DNA from 3 places in the Cytobacillus sp. FSL R5-0377 genome. Region 2 is predicted to be linked to each of the others. Evidence: riboswitches for the same ligand, from Rfam matches in the RefSeq annotation. Region 2 holds a riboswitch; each other region holds the start of a gene.
The links. A riboswitch is a leader RNA that binds a small molecule or an ion and turns the genes downstream of it on or off. The one in region 2 is predicted to bind S-adenosylmethionine.

Region 1 (6,403 bases), 130 kb from region 2:
CAGCAGGCTTCCCTTCAATGGCTCTCCCTCCATTTCCTTCGTGCCATGGCAATAAGCAGCAGCAATAGCGGGAGTACAGTTTGAACGATGACAAAATAAAAAGGCTGAGTTCTTGTAGAAAATTCGACCACTGACATGATATTAGGAATATCCCAATAGCTTAAGAAAATCAGAAGCAGAGCCAATGGAAATACAATTGGCCGATAATCTGAAAGCTTTAATAACTGCGCAAGACCCAAGCTGATAGCATATAAAAAAACAGAGACCTTCACAAAGTTTCCTAGTACCCACGAAGCTGTAATGATGACTTCAAAGTTCTCGAAAAATCCAAATACACTGATGGCACGGACGATTGAATAGACAGGATAAAATTGGTTAACAGATGAAACCCCTAAGAGAGTAAGAACAAAAAAATTAACATATAAGAGAAGCAGCACAATATACAAAGCTGATTTCATCCCCGACCTTAGTCCCTTTTTTGAATCATTGATAAAAGGAAAGATAAAGGCAAGAAGAAACAACTCACTGAACCATGAGCTATGCACCAAACTTCCCTTCATAACAGGGAGCAATCCATTCTCTAAAACTGGCCTCATATAGCTAAGATCAATTTCCTTAAGCAATAAGAGCAGTGATAAAGAAGTAACCATGAATAAAGTTGTGCAAATTACTGCAGATCTGGCCATTACTTCAATCCCGCCACGAACTGCCAAAGCACTGACAAAAACGATAGTAATGGAAAAAATGACGGAAGGCGTCTGCAGCATCACGTTGCCGGTAATGAAATCTGAATACTGTCTGATGACAATGCCTGTAGTATGCAAATAAAAGGAAACAAGAAAGAAATTAAAGAGTTTACCAAGTGCTTTTCCAAGTATTTGCTCACTGTATTCGATAGGGGTCATCCTTGGAAATAATTGATGAAGCTTCCATGCAATGAATACCGTGATAAAACCGATTATAGAACCTGCTATAGGCGTCATCCACATGTCATGCCCGGCTAACCTTCCCGATATGGATGGAATCGAAAGAACACCTGTGGCAATGATAGCCGGGACAATTAAAAATTCCATTTGCAGGGCCGATATTTTTCCCTTTTCCAGCATGTCCATCTCACCGCCATTTTAACTTATTTAACTGCCGCTATTTTCAGGACCTGGTTTTAAGCTGGACCCTTGTTTAGTTTTGTTGTATTTTCCTGTGGAATGAGCTCGCTGATTCATTTTCCATAAAGGCGAACGAAAGAGTGTGTCCTTTACCGCATTTTTTTGCAGTGTTGATACAGGAGTCAGGTATGGTAAACCGAATGATCTTAGCTCTGATAAATGGATGACGAGCAGGATTAGTGCAAGCATTACACCTATTAATCCTAAAGCGCCGCCAAGGAGTATGATGGGAAACCTCAGTAATCGAATGGCAAGTCCCATTGAATAACGGGGGATCATGAAAGAGGCAATACCCGTAATACTCACTACTATAATCATAGGTGCAGAAACAATCCCCGCTTGAACAGCTGCCTGACCAATTACAAGGGCACCCACAATACTAACAGCTGAACCTACTTGTTTTGGAAGGCGTATCCCTGCCTCTCTCAGTCCTTCAAAAGCAACTTCCATTAGAAGGACTTCCACAATGGCAGGGAAGGGGACACTTTCTCTGGAGGACGCAATGCTAAGCATCAGGTCCATGGGAATCATTTCCTGGTGAAATGTTGTTATGGCAACATATATGGCAGGAAGGAATAGGGATACAGCTAAGAAAAGAAACCGAAGAGACCGGATGAAGGTACCAATCCAAAACCTTTCATAATAGTCCTCCTGTGATTGAAACAAACTGAAGAAACTCACGGGAGCAATTAAAGCAAAAGGTGTCCCTTCAATCATTAATACTGCTCTTCCTTCAAGTAAATTTGCACATACCACATCCGGACGTTCCGTGTACAATAACTGGGGAAAAGGAGAATACGGGCTATCTTCAATGAATTGTTCGATATAGCCGCTTTCCAGTACTCCGTCAACAGTAATGCGATTAAGACGGCTTTCTATTTCCTGTATCAGAGTTTTATCCGCTATTTCTTCAATATATGAGATAACTACCTTCGTCTTCGTATATTTGCCTACATGCAGAGTCTTCATTTTCAGTCCCGGGTCTTTAATGATCCGGCGCAGTAAAGATGTATTGACACCGAGTGATTCAGTAAAGCCTTCCCTCGAACCCCGAATGGAGGTCTCAGCCTGCGGTTCTTCTATCGAACGCTTTTCAAATTTGGCTAATCCCAGTGAAAGAGCTTCATCATACCCATCAAAAAGCACTATTGGGTTCCCGATGCTTATTGAGTCGATACAGTCAGCGGTTGTTGCCATTCTTTTAATACTTGAAATCGGCAATCGGTTTTTCACAGTATGAAGGAAGTCGTTTTCGATATTCATGTTTTGATGCAGTAAGGTTCCAAGGACCAGCTCGTCAAGCTTTTGGGTATCACTTAATCCATCTATATAAATTATGGCTGCGTCAATTTTATTTAAGGCAAAATAACGGAAAATCACATCTGAACTCTCTCCATAAAGTGAGGAGAAAAATTGTATATTGTCTTCCAGCTTTTTTGATAAGAGGATGTCCTGTGATGTCAACTCGGGCTTAATCTGTTTTTTTACTCTTTTTTTTGAAGGACTCCTTTTAAATCGAAACACCACAATTTCCTCCTCAGGCAATATGTATATCCTTAAATTTCCTTAGAATTGAAATAAATATACAGGAAGGCAGAATCATGCGTTTCTTACATGGCAATAAACCACCAAAGTCTTGCCATCTTGCTAAAAATATGCAATACTTGATTGAAAATAAATTAATATACATACAAATTCTTATCCAGAGAGGTGGAGGGACTGGCCCTGCGAAGCCTCAGCAACCCCTGATTATGTCAGGAAGGTGCTAATTCCAACAGAGTTGACGCTCTGGGAGATAAGAGGTCGATTTGATAAGTTAAGGCCTCTTATAAAGGGGCCTTTTTTGGTGCTCTTTTATGCTCCCGTGCTAAGTGTTTAATATAGTACGAAGAAAGCGGAGGAATGACAAATGGAAAACAGCGTTATACAGGTACCGGAAGCATATTCGAGTATATTACAGGAATCTGCTGTGATGGGCTTCGGGCAATCATGTGATAGAAAAACAGGATTTTTACTAAAGGGGCTGGCTGCCTCCAAACCGGGTGGAAGCTTTTTGGAGCTGGGGACAGGTACGGGAGCTTCTGCTTCATGGATAATGGATGGGATGGATGAAAGCAGTAAGCTTACGACCGTTGATATAGATTTGAACGTGCAATCCATTGCGAAAAAATACCTCGGAAAGGACGCCAGAATCACATTTTGCTGTGAAGACGGAGCAGCTTTTATTCGAAATCTATCTGAGCGATTCGATTTTATTTTTGCAGATACGTGGCCCGGAAAATTCGAGCTCCTGGACAAAACCCTGGACCATTTGAATGTTGGCGGTTTTTATGTAATTCATGATGTGTTTCCGCAGCAGAAATTGCCTGAAGAATTTAGAATCAAAGCTACTAAACTTCTCAAAACTCTGCAGGACAGGCCAGATCTCGACATTACCGAATTGGATTGGTCTACCGGACTGATACTCGCAGTGAAGACTGCAGTTTGACAGAAGAGATATGAGGAGGGGATCCCATGAGTAGCATTATAAATTCGTTTGGAACTGTGCTGCATGAAGAAGAAAACATTATTGAATGCTTAACCTGTTCATTAGTATCGCATTACTGTTTAGCCCCGCTGCCCGGATTGCTGGCGGCAACAAATAAAAGGCTGCTATTTTATGGATTATCTGCATCTGAATCAACAAAGGAATTAGTTGAAGAATTTGCATATATCGATATAACTTCCATTAAAGAAAAGAGGGGAATAACGGGCAAGCATATTCATATGTACTATAACGATGATTTTTTTAATTTCCAGCAAATCGAGGGGATGAATATGTTTGATTTTATGGCAGCGGTTAAGGAAAAGCTCTGCACGATTACAGATCCGGCAAAAGAGCGATATCCCGTAAGATAAGCGCCCTTTTAGATGATAGATATTAATTAGTCAAATAACTTTTCCACGCATTAGCCATTAATTGGACTCCCTTCTCAATTTCGTCCATTGAAGGTGCCCCATAACCAAGCATCACATGGTTGGCAGGCTTGTGATGCTGGTACATAGGCGAAACCGCATCAATTTCAACTCCCGCCGACTTTGCCAGTTCGATTGCTTTAGATTCATTCAATCCATCAGGTAATATTACGATAATGTGCAAACCTGCTGTATCGCCAATTATGTCAAAATGATCTCCCAAATGCCTTGAAAGGCTTTCGATTAAACAGTTCCGCTTGGCCCGATATAACGTTCTCATTTTTGCTATATGAGATGTATAAAGTCCTTCTTCCATAAATTTTGCAGCAGCCCGCTGGTCGATTCTTGAAACATTAGACTTTTGATAAGCATTAAATTCTTCATATCTCTGCTGCAGTGGTGCCGGCATAATCAGATAGCTGATCCGAAGTGCCGGGAGCAAAGTTTTTGAAAAGGTGCCAAAGTAAAGAACGCGCCCGCCGGAATCCAGATGGGCCAATGACGGAATCGGTGTCCCTTTATAGCGGAACTCAGAATCATAGTCATCCTCAAGAATGTAAGCATCCTGTTTCAGTGCCCAATTTAACAGCTCAGTCCTTCTGGCAATAGACATAATTGTACCAGTAGGGTACTGGTGGGCTGGTGTTGTATATAATAGTTTTACCGGATTATCAGGTACACAGCATCCTTCATCGTCCACAGGAATGGGATAATATTCCTGCTGCAATTGCTCAAAAACGGATCTTGCCCTAGTAAAACCCGGATCTTCTATTCCTGCGGTTTTTCTCTTGAAAAACAAACAGACATTCAATAACTGCTGTTGAAATCCGCTGAATAGATATACCTGTTCCGGTTTGCAGGTCAATCCTCTGGCTTGCTGCAGGTATTGTGCAATCTGCACTCGCAAAGAATAGTCCCCCTGCCACGGGGCATTGCTGGCATTGGATTTATTAAGTTCTTTTCGATAAAGTCTGTTCCAGTGTTTATAGGGGAAGGCAGCAGCATCAACTTGCCCGTTTTTAAAATTAATTGAAGACTCACCCTGTATTTCTTTTTCCAATTCTACTGATCCATGCTCATTATAGTGCCATTCATCCTTAATTTCCGAAACAAAATATCCACTTCGTTCCACTGTATAACAGTACCCTTCACTCTGGAGCTGTTCATAAGCCGTTTGAACAGTCACGATGCTGACATTTAACTGCTCGGCCAGTTGCCGTTTTGAAGGAAGCTTGGCATGAGCAGCCAGCTTTCTTTCTAAAGTCGCCCTTCGGATTTGTTCATAAATTTGCTTATATTTTGCTTTATGATTCGAGAGAAGAATTTGGAGCTCCATTAAATCAGTCCCTGGTATTATATTAAAATTCATATTTGGTTATTTTTATCATACCAGAAATCGATTTTAATAGATGCAGGGAGAGTGATAATATGAAAAAATTAGAAAACAGTTTAGTGCAGTTAATTCCAATGAATCTCGAGCATGTAGAGGGACTTTATAAAGCTGCCCAGGATAAAAGAATATGGGAGCATATGTCGGTTGATTTAACTGACAAAAGCCGGGTTATTCAGTATGTTGAAGATGCAATCCAAAAACGGGAGAGAGGAACTGATTTTGCGTTTGCAATTGTTGATAAAAAATTAGGAGAAATTATCGGTGCTACCTGGTTTCTAGATATATCATCCCAGCATAAACGGCTTGAAATCGGGTCCACATGGGTGAATCCTGCTTATTGGAGCTCAAATATTAATACTAACTGTAAATATTTATTATTAACATATTGTTTTGAAGAACTTGCCCTTAATCGTGTACAAATTAAAACCGGGCATGAAAACCTCCGTTCACAAAAAGCGATCGAAAGAATCGGTGCTGTTAAGGAAGGCATTCTTCGAAATCATATGATAAGAAAAGAAGGAATAATCCGTCATACGGTTCTTTATAGTGTCATAAGGGAAGAGTGGGGCAAAGTAAAACGGCATTTTGAAGAACACTTGCTTTATTAAAAGCAGTTTGAATAGATGGAGCATCTCAGCCAAGAGGTATATAATCGATAGTAAAAGCGACTAGAAAGGTGTGGGTAGAAGTGAAAGCCGCTTCTTTTTTTCCTGACAACATCAAATCAGCACTTCAGAATACTCCTCCCGGGGAGTGGATTCCTGAGATTCCGGATGAGTGTATACGCCTTCATTGCGGCTATCCGGCTCCTGCTCTGATCCCTCATGAAGAGATGAAAGCAGCTGTTAACAGTTTATTAGAGGAAGAACATGATTTGCCGCTCCATTAT
Region 2 (6,403 bases):
TTTAGTTTGTTCAGAAGAAAAAAGTTTAATTAGAATAATTTGAATTATGGTGATAAACTACCCATGTCTTCCTGAAATTATGGTAATTAACCCAATTAAATGCAGGATAAATGTACTGCGAATTAACCAATAAAGGAAATAACATGAAAAAATTGATATTTTTTCTTATTTGTCCATTATTTTCAGATAGGATTTTACTAGAAATATTACTAATATTAGGATGTCAAAGAAATTTAAGGAGTGTACAACTTGAAGAAACAACTACTTACAATGGCTGCGACAGCTGGTTTTTTGATTACACCGTTCAATGGAGAAGCAAGTGCACATGAAAATAAATATATAGTTCAGTCTGGTGACACCTTATGGGGAATCTCTCGCTCTAATAATCTTTCAATTGAAGAGTTAAAGACATGGAATAATCTATCAGGCTCAATAATTTATAAAGGACAAGCTCTGACTCTGCTGGCACCGCACAGCCATGACGCAGCAGCTGGCGGTTCTTCTGGCAGTACAGTCAGCTACACAGTGAAATCAGGCGATACTTTATGGGGAATTGCAAGAACACACGGCCTTTCTGTCAGTACCCTTAAGAGTTTAAACAGAATCAGCAGTGACACGATTTATCCGGGACAAAAGCTAAAAGTGAAAGGTTCGGCTAACACTGCTGTACCTTCTCTTCCTGCTAGCACTGGATCTTATACTATCCAAAGAGGAGATACTCTTTCAGGTATTGCATCTCGCCATAACCTATCGGTTTCACAGTTAAAAGCCTTGAATAATCTTACTTCAGACATCATTTATGCCGGCAAAACGATAAAGGTATCAGGTGCTGCAGCAAGCAAGCCGGCAGAATCACAGGTAGCTGCTCAATCGACATCCAAGGTAAATGAACTTATTTCTGAAGCAAAAAAATACATCGGTTCACCTTATAAATGGGCAGGAAGCACTCCTGCAGGATTTGACTGCAGCGGCTATTTGAACTATGTATATGGGAAAGCAGGAATCTCTATTCCTCGTACAGTTGCATCCATTTGGAGTGCCACAAAACATGTTGCCTCACCAAAAGTGGGAGATTTGGTATTCTTTGAGACTTACCAATCAGGTCCATCACATGCTGGAATATATCTTGGCGATTATAAGTTCATTCATGCCGGTTCTTCACGGGGTGTAGAAATAAGCGATATGAATAATTCTTATTGGAAGCCTCGTTACTTAGGGGCAAAAACCACTTTTTAGTTATAAAAAAGTACTCAGCGCTTTAATAAGCACTGAGTACTTTTTTTTAATCTCTTCGATCATTAAAAGTCTTGGAAAGAGCTTCCTTTGCGTCTCCCCATTTTTCCTCGGTTTGTCCTTTTAACTTATCCATATTGCCTTCCGCTTCTTTAGATTCGTTATTGGTCAGTTTGCCGTATTGTTTTTTAAATTCACCTTTTAATTGGTCAGCATTCCCTTTTGTTTGTTCTCTATTCATATTTGCACCCTCCTAAGTTATTGCTTACTTCTTAAATACCCAAAATGAAAAAGTCCAAACAATTGATATAATAAAAAAGCATTTTTATTTCTCAAACCATAACGAATGTGTTTCCTATAATGCTGGAAAATTAAAAACTTATTGACAATTTATTATTATTGATATATTATTTTTACTATCAATTAAATAATTTACTTATCAAGAGTGACTGAGGGATCAGGCCCTATGACGTCCGGCAACCTCCATAATGGAACGGTGCCACTTCCTGCAGAATGATTTCATTCTGAAAGATAAGTCGTGATACATAACGATGCCTCTTTCCCGAATGGAAAGAGGTTTTTTGTTTGAAAAGGGGCAATGAAACTGGGGGGATCTGCATGATAGAAATTAAAGAACTTGAAAAAGTCTATGAAACTAAGAAAGGTAAAGTAACTGGTGTTGATCATGTATCGCTTAAGATTGAAAAAGGGGAGATTTTTGGCATCGTCGGATACAGTGGAGCAGGCAAAAGCTCTTTGCTGCGGTGTTTAAATTTATTGGAGAAGCCCACTTCTGGAGAAATCCTTATTGATGGATTATCTTTAACGTCTTTAAGCAAGAAAGAGCTTCGCCAGGCGCGTTTAAAAATTGGCATGATTTTTCAGCATTTTCATTTGGTTAGTTCGAAAACCGTATTCGAAAATATTGCTTTTGCTTTAAAAGCAGCAAACAAAACGAAGACTGAAATAGAAGCACGAGTTCATGAATTGCTTGATATGGTCGGATTAACGGATAAGAGGGATGTCTACCCATCACAGCTTAGCGGCGGGCAAAAACAGCGTGTTGGCATTGCCCGTGCACTGGCAAACAATCCATCAGTTCTTTTGTGTGATGAGGCTACATCAGCACTTGATCCAAGCACTACCAAGTCCATTTTGTCTCTGTTGAAAAAAATTAATAAAGAATTAAATCTGACCATTGTACTAATTACACATGAAATGGAAGTTGTTAAAGAAATATGTGACAGAATGGCTGTCATGCAGGATGGAAAAGTAATTGAAGAAGGTAAGGTCTATAATTTGTTCGCCAGCCCGAGAGAAGCGCTGACCAAAAAGTTCATTAATAGCGTGCTTCAATTTGACTTGCCTGAGAAGCTTTTAAAGGAACGTGAAGGCAAGATTATTAAGGTGTACTTCCAGGGAAGTATTGCAGAGGAGTCTGTTATTTCTGAGGTGTTTCAGCAATTTAAAGTGAAGGGGAATATCCTTCATGGAAAAATCGAATACATTCAGGAAAAACCGCTCGGGATTTTTGTTATGGCGATAACAGGTCCTGTGCTTGAAGTCGAAAGAGCCATTCAATATATTACAGACCGGACAAGGAATTTGGAGGTGGTTCGTGATGCAGCTTGAAAGTTTAATAGCTATACTGCCGGAACTGAATAAAGCATTTTTAGAGACCATTTATATGGTTGGAATATCTATTGCAGTAGCCATCATTGTTGGTCTGCCAACAGGTGTTTTGCTTTTTGTAACTGATAAGGGTCTATTTTTGGAAAATACCGTTTTTAAAAACATTGTCGGCTTCATTGTCAATATGATCCGTTCCATTCCGTTCATTATTCTGCTAATTGCTCTTTTGCCATTAGCTAATTTGATTACCGGAACGACCATTGGACCGACTGCTGCATCGGTTTCACTCTCAGTTGCTGCCATTCCGTTTTTTGCGAGGGTTGTAGAACAGTCTTTAAGAGAGATTGATAAAGGTGTCATTGAGGCTGCTGTAGCAGTCGGGGCTACACCGTGGATGATTGTAAAGGATGTACTCGTACCTGAGGCAAAGCCGGGGATTGTTCAGGGAATTACCATTACGGTCATCAGTCTTGTAGCATACTCTGCAATGGCAGGTATTGTCGGCGGCGGTGGAGTCGGGGACCTTGCGATACGCTTTGGTTATTACCGTTATGACAATACAGTCATGTTCACAACTGTTATTATTCTAATTTGTCTAGTCCAGATTTTCCAATTTGCCGGGGACCGGATCGCCAGATTAGTTGATAAAAGATAAAAATATCATCAGGGGGAAATAAAATGAAAAAGATAACATTTGCATTCATACTTATGCTTACATTTGCTGTACTTGCGGCGTGCGGAAGTGAGAACTCATCTTCCGAGGCAAGCGGTGATAAGAAAAATATCAGCATTGGTGCTACTTCGGGTCCATACAGTGACATGGTCAGCAAAGCAATAAAGCCAATTCTTGAAGATAAAGGCTATAAAGTAAAAGTAGTAGAATTTAGTGACTATATCCAGCCTAACCTTGCCCTTTCAAAAGGAGACCTGGATGCTAATCTTTTCCAGCATAAAATTTATATGGAGACTTTTGCAAAAGAACATAATATTGAGCTGTCAGAAGTGATTACCGTCCCAACTGCCCCAATGGGCATTTATTCAAAAAAATTCGCTTCATTCGAGGAAATCAAAGAAGGTTCAGCTATTGCCATACCAAATGATCCAACGAATGCGGCGCGCGCGTTTTTAATCCTTGAGGATGCAGGACTTATCACAATAAATGCAGAAGCTGATCCGCTTACTATTTCTGAAAAAGATGTAGAAGACAATGTCAGGAACCTGCAGTTTAAGCCAATTGAAGCTGCCCAGCTGCCGCGTGCAGTGGACAGTGTTGATTTATCAGCCGTACCAGGAAACTATGCCCTCGCTGCAAAGATGGATTTGCTCGATGCACTGCAACTAGAGGACATGCCAGATAAGTACCGAAATCGAGTCGTAATTGACACGAAAAATACAGATAAACAACTAGCCAAGGACTTAAAGGCAGCTGTTGAATCTGATGAATTCGAAAAGGTTATCGATGAACAGTTTGAAGGCTTCGGTAAGCCGGAGTGGATGAAATAAAAAAATATTAATAAGAGAATGCGCCAGACCTTCTGGCGTATTTTTTTATTTATCAGGCCATAAATCGAATACAATCTATTATTAGTGAAGTTTTCTTAAAATCCTGATAAAATAAACAAGGTCTATTTAATGAACCTCCATAGAAAGGACATATAATATTGTTTTTTAAACAATTGGGAAGATTATTTTTCTTTTTTCTAGTCTTAGCAACTGTATGGCTTTTAGTCTATCAATATATTCAGTTTTCTGCAGATCCTGATTTAAAGGATGGGCCCCCTCCAACCGCTCTTCATCCTGCAGTAGCTGAAAAGAAGGATGAGCTGATCGCTCAGGCTGCCGCTAACGGAATCAATGTTGTCATTACCCAGGATTTCAGAAGTATAGAGGAACAGAATGCCCTTTATGAAAAGGGACGTACAGCTGAGGGGAATATTGTTACCCATGCAAAAGGGGGAGAGTCCTACCATAATTTTGGTCTGGCGATTGATTTCGCACTGATGTCCGTAGATGGCCAGGTGATATGGGATATGCAGTATGACGGAAACGGAAACAGCAAAGCGGATTGGATGGAAGTGGTTGCAATCGCAAAAAACCTTGGGTTTGAATGGGGAGGGGATTGGGCTAAATTCAAGGACTATCCTCATCTTCAACTGGACTTTGGACTTTCCATCTGGGAGCTGCAAAGAGGGAAGAGGCCTCCTGAAGCTGAATGATGATAAAAGAACCTCCACCCATGAATGAGTGAAGGTTCTTCTCTTTTCTTAAATTACCATTTCAGATTGTACATAGTGATACAGCAGCTTAGCCGTATTCTCAATCGAGTCCTCATGTGTACGTTCAAATGCATGGGAAGAATCAATCCCCGGTCCGATTAAGCCATGGACAATATCGTGCCCTGCGCGGATGGCTGCCGAAGCATCAGATCCGTAAAAAGGATATATATCAAGCTTGTACTCAATTCCATTATCCTTGGCAAGCTGAACCAGACGCTTTCTTAGTTCATAGTGGTAAGGGCCGCTTGCATCCTTGACACAGATGGAAACGGTATACTCATCTGTCGACTGCCCGTCTCCCATTGCCCCCATATCAACAGCCAGATATTCGACCGTTTCCGGTGTAATATTGGAATTGCCGCCATAGCCTATTTCCTCATTGTTTGAGATTAGGAAATGGGTTGTGTAAGGCAGCTCAATGTTTTCGGTTTTCAGCTGTTTAATCAGCTGAAGAAGGATCGCGACACTTGCCTTGTCGTCAAGATGCCTTGATTTAATGAAACCTGCCGGTGTGGTCTGCACACGAGGATCAAAGGATACAAAGTCACCGACACCGATTCCAAGCTCACGGACATCATCATCGCTCTTAACTTTTTCATCGAGGCGGATTTCCATGTTTTCCTGGTTTCTTTCTGCTTTCCCGGCATCCTTATAGACATGAACTGAAGTCTGATGCATCAGAATTGTTCCTGTGAATTTTTTGCCTGATGATGTTTCAATTTCACAATACTCGCCTTCGATTGAGTTATATTTAAATCCGCCAATTAAATCAATTTTCAGACGTCCGCTCGGCTTAATTTCCTTAACAATCGCGCCAAGGGTATCAACGTGAGCTGTCAGCATCCTGTGGTTTTTTTCGTCTTTTCCGGGGAGGGAGGCAATGAGGCCTCCTTTCCGGTTACGTTTCGTTTCAACATTAAGCTCATTCAAAAACTTTTCTACATATGTAATAACTTCATTTGTATTTCCGGAAGGACTTGGAATAGAAACGATTTCTTTTAATAAGTTAATGGTTTCTTTCATGTCTGGATATACCATATAGAATATCTCCTCTCAAATTATTCACGCGCAATTCTTATTATACTGTGATTTCTTGGGATAAGCATGTCTTATAAATAAAAAAACTGCCAGATCGGCAGTTTAATTTAAATTTCTTCGGATAGCAGACTTTTCCTTGTTCTTAATCGGTAAAATCTTCTGAAGTCTTTTACCAGAACCTTTATGACTGAATAAAAAGGTATAGCAATCAGGATTCCGATAAA
Region 3 (6,403 bases), 2.9 Mb from region 2:
TGCCGCGTTTAACCTTCTACAGGAGCATGCCCGGGTAAAAAGAGTCCATATTTTTGGTTTTTCCCGTGGCGGCGTAATGGCCCTCCTTACTGGAATAGAGTTTCCTAAAGCCGCCTCCGTTGTAACATGGGGAGGGGTCAGTGATATGTTTCTCACCTACGTGGAGCGCAAGGATCTCCGGAGAATGATGAAACGTGTAATTGGCGGAACTCCGACAAAGTTTCCGGAACGATATAAATACCGCACCCCGCTTTTTCAGCTGGAGCAGCTGCAGTCACCTGTCTTAATCATTCATGGAGAACAGGATCATAATGTTTCAGTGGAACATTCCTATCGCCTTGAAAAAAGGCTTAAGGCTCTAAATAAAGATGTGGATAGCTGGTATTTCTCTGAATATACCCACTACTTTCCGCCCGCCGTGAACCAGAAGACGGTAGAGGATTTGGGTGCATGGATGAAAAGCCATGTATAGCAAATGATTTTCACTTAAAGGCTTTCAGAGCCGAAACAGGTGGGGTAAAATAGAGGAAAGTAATAAGAATGAAGGAGAGATACCAATGGGTATGCCTTTAGAGCTAAACACAATGATTGTTACAAAGGGAAGGGAAAAAAGACTTGATGAGAATTATTTTTCACTTGTCAAAGAAGGATACAGATTATATCCGCTCGATATCCCGGTCGAGGTAAAAAGGACAATTGATGGCGACCTGAACGGAATGGGAGTCATCCGTAAAGTGGAATGGGAAAACAGCCAGACACTCATTACTTACCAGCTTGTTTCCTTAAATTCAACCAATTAGAAGAGCGCCTGGACATGGTCCGGCGTTTTTTTGTTCAAAGTTTTCTGTAACTGTAAGCGAATTCCTCCAGGTGCGGTGAAGGAATGCGAAGGGAACTAATCAGAGGGGATAGTGCCTCTTGGGAGCAGAGAAGAGTCTGTGAAAAGAACTAATCGGTGTGATAGCGCCATTGGGCGGGGAAAAGTCTCTCCCAAGGGAACTAAACAGAGGGAGCAGTGCCACCGAGAGCGGAAAAGGGGCTGCGAAGAGCACTAAACAGAGGGATTAGTACCACGGCAGCAGAGGAAAGAAGAAAAAATCGAATCGCTACCCAGTAAGAGGGTGTAAGTCCACCTCCGTTCATTCTTAATACAAAAAAGAATTGCCGCATAAACGGCAATTCTTCTCTATTATGCGATTGGTCCGCCCTTTTCTTCAATTTCAGATGAAACGCTTGTAAACTTCTTGAAGTTTTCACGGAATTTTGAAGCAAGTTCTTTTGCTTTCGTTTCATAAGCAGCCTGATCTGCCCATGTTTTGTTTGGCTGAAGTACTTCATCAGGCACTCCTGTAACATGCTGAGGAATTTCCAGCCCGAAAATTTCGTCCTTGATCGTTTCTACGTTGTTGAGTTCACCTTCGAGTGCCGCTTCGACCATTGCACGAGTGTAGGCAAGTTTCATGCGTTCACCGACTCCATACTCTCCGCCAGTCCAGCCTGTGTTTACAAGGAAGACTTTTGCGTTATGCTCATCGATTTTCTCGCCAAGCATTTCAGCATAACGATTTGCAGGAAGCGGAAGGAACGGTGATCCAAAACATGTAGAGAATGTTGCCTGCGGTGATGTAATGCCGCGCTCAGTTCCTGCAAGCTTGGATGTATAGCCGCTTAAGAAATGGTACATTGCCTGCTCTTTTGATAGTTTAGAGATTGGAGGCAATACGCCAAATGCGTCAGCTGTTAAAAATACGATTGTATTAGGGTGTCCGGCAATGCTTGGGTCAACGATATTATCGATGGCCTGAAGCTGGTACGCCGCACGTGTATTTTCAGTTAAAGTGCTGTCATCGTAATCTGCAACCCGGGTTTCGCTGTTTACCACTACATTTTCTAATACAGCACCAAAACGGATCGCATCAAAAATCTGCGGTTCTTTTTCACGGGATAAGTTGATGCATTTCGCGTAGCATCCGCCCTCAATATTGAAGACTCCATTCGCAGACCAGCCATGCTCGTCATCACCGATTAGCTTGCGGTTCGGATCTGCAGATAAAGTTGTTTTTCCAGTTCCGGATAAGCCGAAGAATAAAGCAACATCGCCTTCCCGTCCAACGTTTGCGGAACAGTGCATAGGAAGAATTCCGTTTTCTGGAAGCATGTAGTTCATAACAGAGAAGATGGACTTCTTCATTTCACCGGCATATTCTGTTCCGCCAATTAAAACGGTGCGGCGTTCAAATGAAATGATAATGAATGTTTCGGACTTTGTTCCGTCAACAGCAGGGTCTGCTTTGAAATTAGGAGCAGAAATGACAGTGAACTCTGCCTGATGATCCAATAGCTCGTCTTCTGCAGGGCGAATGAATAACTGGTGGGCAAATAGGTTATGCCATGCATATTCATTGATTACCTGGATAGGCATGCGGTGTTTTTTATCAGCACCTGCGAATCCTTTGAATACGAATACTTCTTCTTTTTCTTTTAAGTAATTGATTACTTTATTATAAAGATTAGAGAATGCTTCTTCAGAAATGGGCTGGTTTACACTGCCCCAGTCCATTTTGTCTTTATTTGATGCTTCTTCAACAATGTATTTATCTTTAGGAGAACGCCCTGTATACTTTCCTGTCGTAGCGCGAACAGCTCCAGTAGAAGTAAGGGACCCTTCATTGCGGTTTAGAACCTTTTCCACAAGCTGAGGAACGGATAATTGCACTTGAATGTTGCTGCCATTTAGTAATTCGCTCAATTCATTTGATATGCTTACAGAGTTCATCTGATGAATACCTTCCTTTTTCCCGATTTTTTTATGAAAGTGATTACATCTCGAAATTAGTATAACACATTGAAATGATTAGTCTATACTATTACGAAACTTTTTTGTCTGTGTTATAAAATTGTCACATTTGGACATGCAATCCACTTTAATCACCTTATAACTGATATATGCTATTATAGAAGAAAGTGTTAATTTTATCATGGGACTGATCTAAAATGAAGACAATTGCCCTATATGATGGAACATGTTCTTTATGCAAGGAAACAAAGAGGATTTTTAATAAACTCGATTGGCTGAATAAAGTCGAATGGATCTCCCTGCAGGAATATGAAAAAATGCAGGGCACTTTATCGTTTTCCAGACATGATTTGCGGAGGGAGCTTCATATTATTACTCCCGCAGGCAGCGTGAAAAAGGGTTACACTGCAGTAAGGAGACTTCTGTTCCTCTTTCCTGCAACCTTTTTAATCAGCACCCTGTTGTATATACCACTCACAGCACTTCTGGGCAATCCGACATACAAATGGATTGCGAAAAACAGGCACAAATTTCTAAAGAAAAAGTGTGATGATGGAAGCTGTTCTCTATAAGGATGAAGCAGAATTTTTAAAGTCGGAATTTTACTGTGAAAAATAATGAAAATCTGTTGACATGGTTCGATAAAATACGGTATGATTCAACCTTGAACGGATACTCTCTTATCCCGAGCTGGTGGAGGGACAGGCCCTATGAAACCCAGCAACCTGCTAAAGGCAATAATCAGCAAAGGTGCTAACCTGACGCAAGGACGTAATTCCTTGAACGATAAGAGTGAAAGGCGCGAATCGATTTGCTTTCAACCTTTTCACTAATGAGAAGGTTTTTTATTTTGCAATGAAATGAACGGCTTTTGGAATGTACTATTTATGTGAGTTTTTGGCATGAATCTGATAAATGGTTACCTGGCATTCTTGCCGGCGCTGTCTATTTTTCTAATAAAAACTCCATGTTTATTTCATACTACTAAGGGAATGAGTTCCGTATCAAACAGAGATCCATGAAATGACAGGGAAAAGTTATTTTTTCCGCTTCCCCATTTCTTATTCTCGCTCAATTTTCTATTTATAAGGAGGAAGCCAGATGTCAACAAAACGTCGTTTGTTCACTTCTGAATCAGTTACTGAAGGTCATCCGGATAAAATCTGTGACCAGATTTCTGATGCAATCTTAGATGCGATTTTAGCTAAAGATGCGAATGCCCGTGTTGCTGCAGAGACTTCTGTAACAACTGGACTTGTATTAGTTGCAGGTGAAATCACAACATCTACATACGTAGATATTCCAAAAATCGTTCGTGAAACGGTAAAAGAAATCGGTTATACCCGTGCCAAATATGGTTTCGATTCCGAAACATGTGCTGTTTTAACTTCCATTGATGAGCAGTCTGCTGATATCGCAATGGGGGTTGACCAGGCACTTGAAGCACGCGAAGGGCAAATGAGCGATCAGGAAATCGAAGCAATCGGTGCAGGAGACCAGGGATTAATGTTCGGTTTTGCCTGCAACGAAACGAAAGAGCTTATGCCTCTTCCGATTTCTTTAGCACATAAACTTTCCCGCCGCCTGACTGAAGTCCGTAAAGAAGAAATCCTTCCTTACCTTCGTCCCGACGGAAAAACTCAGGTAACTGTTGAGTATGATGAAAACGACAAGCCTGTGCGCATTGACACAATCGTTATTTCTACTCAGCATCACCCAGAAATCAGCCTTGAGCAAATTCAGCGAAATCTGAAGGAACATGTTATTAACCCGGTTGTTCCGAAAGAACTAATTGATGAGAATACTAAGTACTTCATCAACCCGACAGGACGCTTTGTTATCGGCGGACCTCAAGGTGATGCTGGCCTGACAGGACGCAAAATCATCGTAGATACTTACGGCGGATATGCACGCCATGGCGGCGGAGCGTTCTCCGGCAAGGATCCTACAAAGGTTGACCGCTCTGCTGCATATGCTGCACGTTATGTAGCGAAGAACCTTGTTGCAGCCGGTTTAGCAGAAAAAGTTGAAGTCCAGCTTGCTTATGCGATCGGTGTGGCACAGCCTGTTTCGATTTCTGTTGATACATTTGGAACTGGCAAAGTGGATGAAGATGTATTAGTTGATCTAGTAAGAAAGCATTTTGATCTTCGTCCTGCAGGAATTATTAACATGCTTGGCCTTCGCCGCCCAATTTACAAGCAGACAGCTGCTTACGGACATTTCGGACGTACAGATGTTGACCTTCCTTGGGAGCGTACTGACAAAGCAGAAATTCTTCGTTCTGAAGCGTAATATAAAAAGCGGGAGTTGCATTTATGATGTAACTCCCGCTTTCTTTTTTGCGTCTAATACTAATAGGGTGTTAATCACTTTTCGGTCTTTATGCTCTATAGTCGTTTATAATTTTATGGTATCGTATAAACTTCGGATAATGGCTTAATTTTCCGTATAGAAACATTTTATATTCTGCGTGCTAATTATTAGCGATTAGTGGTAGTATTATAGGGTATGTTTTCTAAGACAAAGAGCCGCCTGAGGCTGTATCTTAATATTGAGAAAAGAATGGAGTAGGTGACGTACATAATGTGTGGTTTTATTGGTTGTGTACATGAAAAAGCACAAAATTACCGTGACGCAGATAAAGAACAATTCCAAAATATGAATGATATCATTACTCATCGGGGTCCGGATGATTCAGGATACTATTTTGATGATCATATTCAATTCGGCTTCCGCCGGTTGAGCATTATTGATATTGAAAGCGGACACCAGCCGCTGACTTACGAGAATGAGCGATATTGGATCATCTTCAATGGTGAAATCTATAATTATGTGGAACTTCGTGAAGAACTTCTCAAAGCAGGATTAAGCTTTGAAACCAGCTCAGATACAGAAGTCATAATTGCGCTTTACAGCCATATGAAAGAAAAGGCTGTTGAAAAATTGCGCGGTATGTTTGCGTTTGTCATTTGGGATAAACAGGAGCAGTCCCTATATGGAGCCAGGGATCCATTTGGGATTAAGCCTTTCTTTTATTACGATAAGGGAGACCGCACGTTCTTTGGATCAGAGAAGAAGAGCATCTTATTGGCGCTTAAGAATGATGTATTGAACTATGACTCCCTGCAGCATTATCTGACCTATCAGTTTGTGCCTGAGCCGCACACGATGTCAGAGGGGATCCATAAGCTTGAGCCAGGCCATTATTTTACTAAAAAAATTGGTGCGCCGATGGATATTAAACGCTATTGGAAGGCTGCTTTCCATCCAGTGCAAAAATCAGAAGCTGATTTTACAAAAGAAATTAGAGATGTTTTATTCGACTCTGTAAAAATGCATATGCGTGCCGATGTTCCTGTAGGTTCTTTCCTTTCAGGCGGAATTGATTCTTCCATTATTGCGTCGATTGCGAAAGAATTTCACCCAGCTATTAAAACATTCTCTGTCGGCTTTGAACGCAATGGCTTCAGCGAGGTTGATGTGGCGAAAGAAACAGCCGAAAAGCTGGGTGTTGAAAACATCAGCTACATCATCTCTCCTCAGGAATATATGAATGAGATTCCAAGAATCATGTGGCATATGGACGACCCGCTAGCTGACCCG

Region 1: linked by a shared signal. The riboswitch ahead of NSQ49_RS02700 (O-methyltransferase) and the one ahead of NSQ49_RS02095 (methionine ABC transporter ATP-binding protein) in region 2 are both predicted to bind S-adenosylmethionine.
Region 3: linked by a shared signal. The riboswitch ahead of metK (methionine adenosyltransferase) and the one ahead of NSQ49_RS02095 (methionine ABC transporter ATP-binding protein) in region 2 are both predicted to bind S-adenosylmethionine.

Annotation. Positions count from the first base shown of each region.
Region 1 is NZ_JBBORA010000001.1:536,260-542,662, reverse strand. It holds gene NSQ49_RS02715 (Ger(x)C family spore germination protein) at 1-18, opposite strand, end outside; gene NSQ49_RS02710 (GerAB/ArcD/ProY family transporter) at 15-1,106, opposite strand; gene NSQ49_RS02705 (spore germination protein) at 1,134-2,690, opposite strand; SAM riboswitch class I at 2,862-2,968, shown strand; gene NSQ49_RS02700 (O-methyltransferase) at 3,076-3,654, shown strand; gene NSQ49_RS02695 (PH domain-containing protein) at 3,681-4,064, shown strand; gene pdxR (MocR-like pyridoxine biosynthesis transcription factor PdxR) at 4,087-5,457, opposite strand; gene NSQ49_RS02685 (GNAT family N-acetyltransferase) at 5,550-6,122, shown strand; gene NSQ49_RS02680 (aminotransferase-like domain-containing protein) at 6,203-6,403, shown strand, end outside.
Region 2 is NZ_JBBORA010000001.1:410,547-416,949, reverse strand. It holds gene NSQ49_RS02105 (C40 family peptidase) at 250-1,236, shown strand; gene NSQ49_RS02100 (CsbD family protein) at 1,283-1,474, opposite strand; SAM riboswitch class I at 1,667-1,771, shown strand; gene NSQ49_RS02095 (methionine ABC transporter ATP-binding protein) at 1,852-2,865, shown strand; gene NSQ49_RS02090 (methionine ABC transporter permease) at 2,855-3,520, shown strand; gene NSQ49_RS02085 (MetQ/NlpA family ABC transporter substrate-binding protein) at 3,544-4,368, shown strand; gene NSQ49_RS02080 (M15 family metallopeptidase) at 4,527-5,081, shown strand; gene NSQ49_RS02075 (M42 family metallopeptidase) at 5,130-6,179, opposite strand; gene NSQ49_RS02070 (AI-2E family transporter) at 6,287-6,403, opposite strand, start outside.
Region 3 is NZ_JBBORA010000001.1:3,288,757-3,295,159, forward strand. It holds gene NSQ49_RS16835 (alpha/beta hydrolase family protein) at 1-472, shown strand, start outside; gene NSQ49_RS16840 (DUF2584 domain-containing protein) at 558-800, shown strand; gene pckA (phosphoenolpyruvate carboxykinase (ATP)) at 1,190-2,776, opposite strand; gene NSQ49_RS16850 (thiol-disulfide oxidoreductase DCC family protein) at 2,995-3,369, shown strand; SAM riboswitch class I at 3,475-3,590, shown strand; gene metK (methionine adenosyltransferase) at 3,899-5,092, shown strand; gene asnB (asparagine synthase (glutamine-hydrolyzing)) at 5,384-6,403, shown strand, end outside.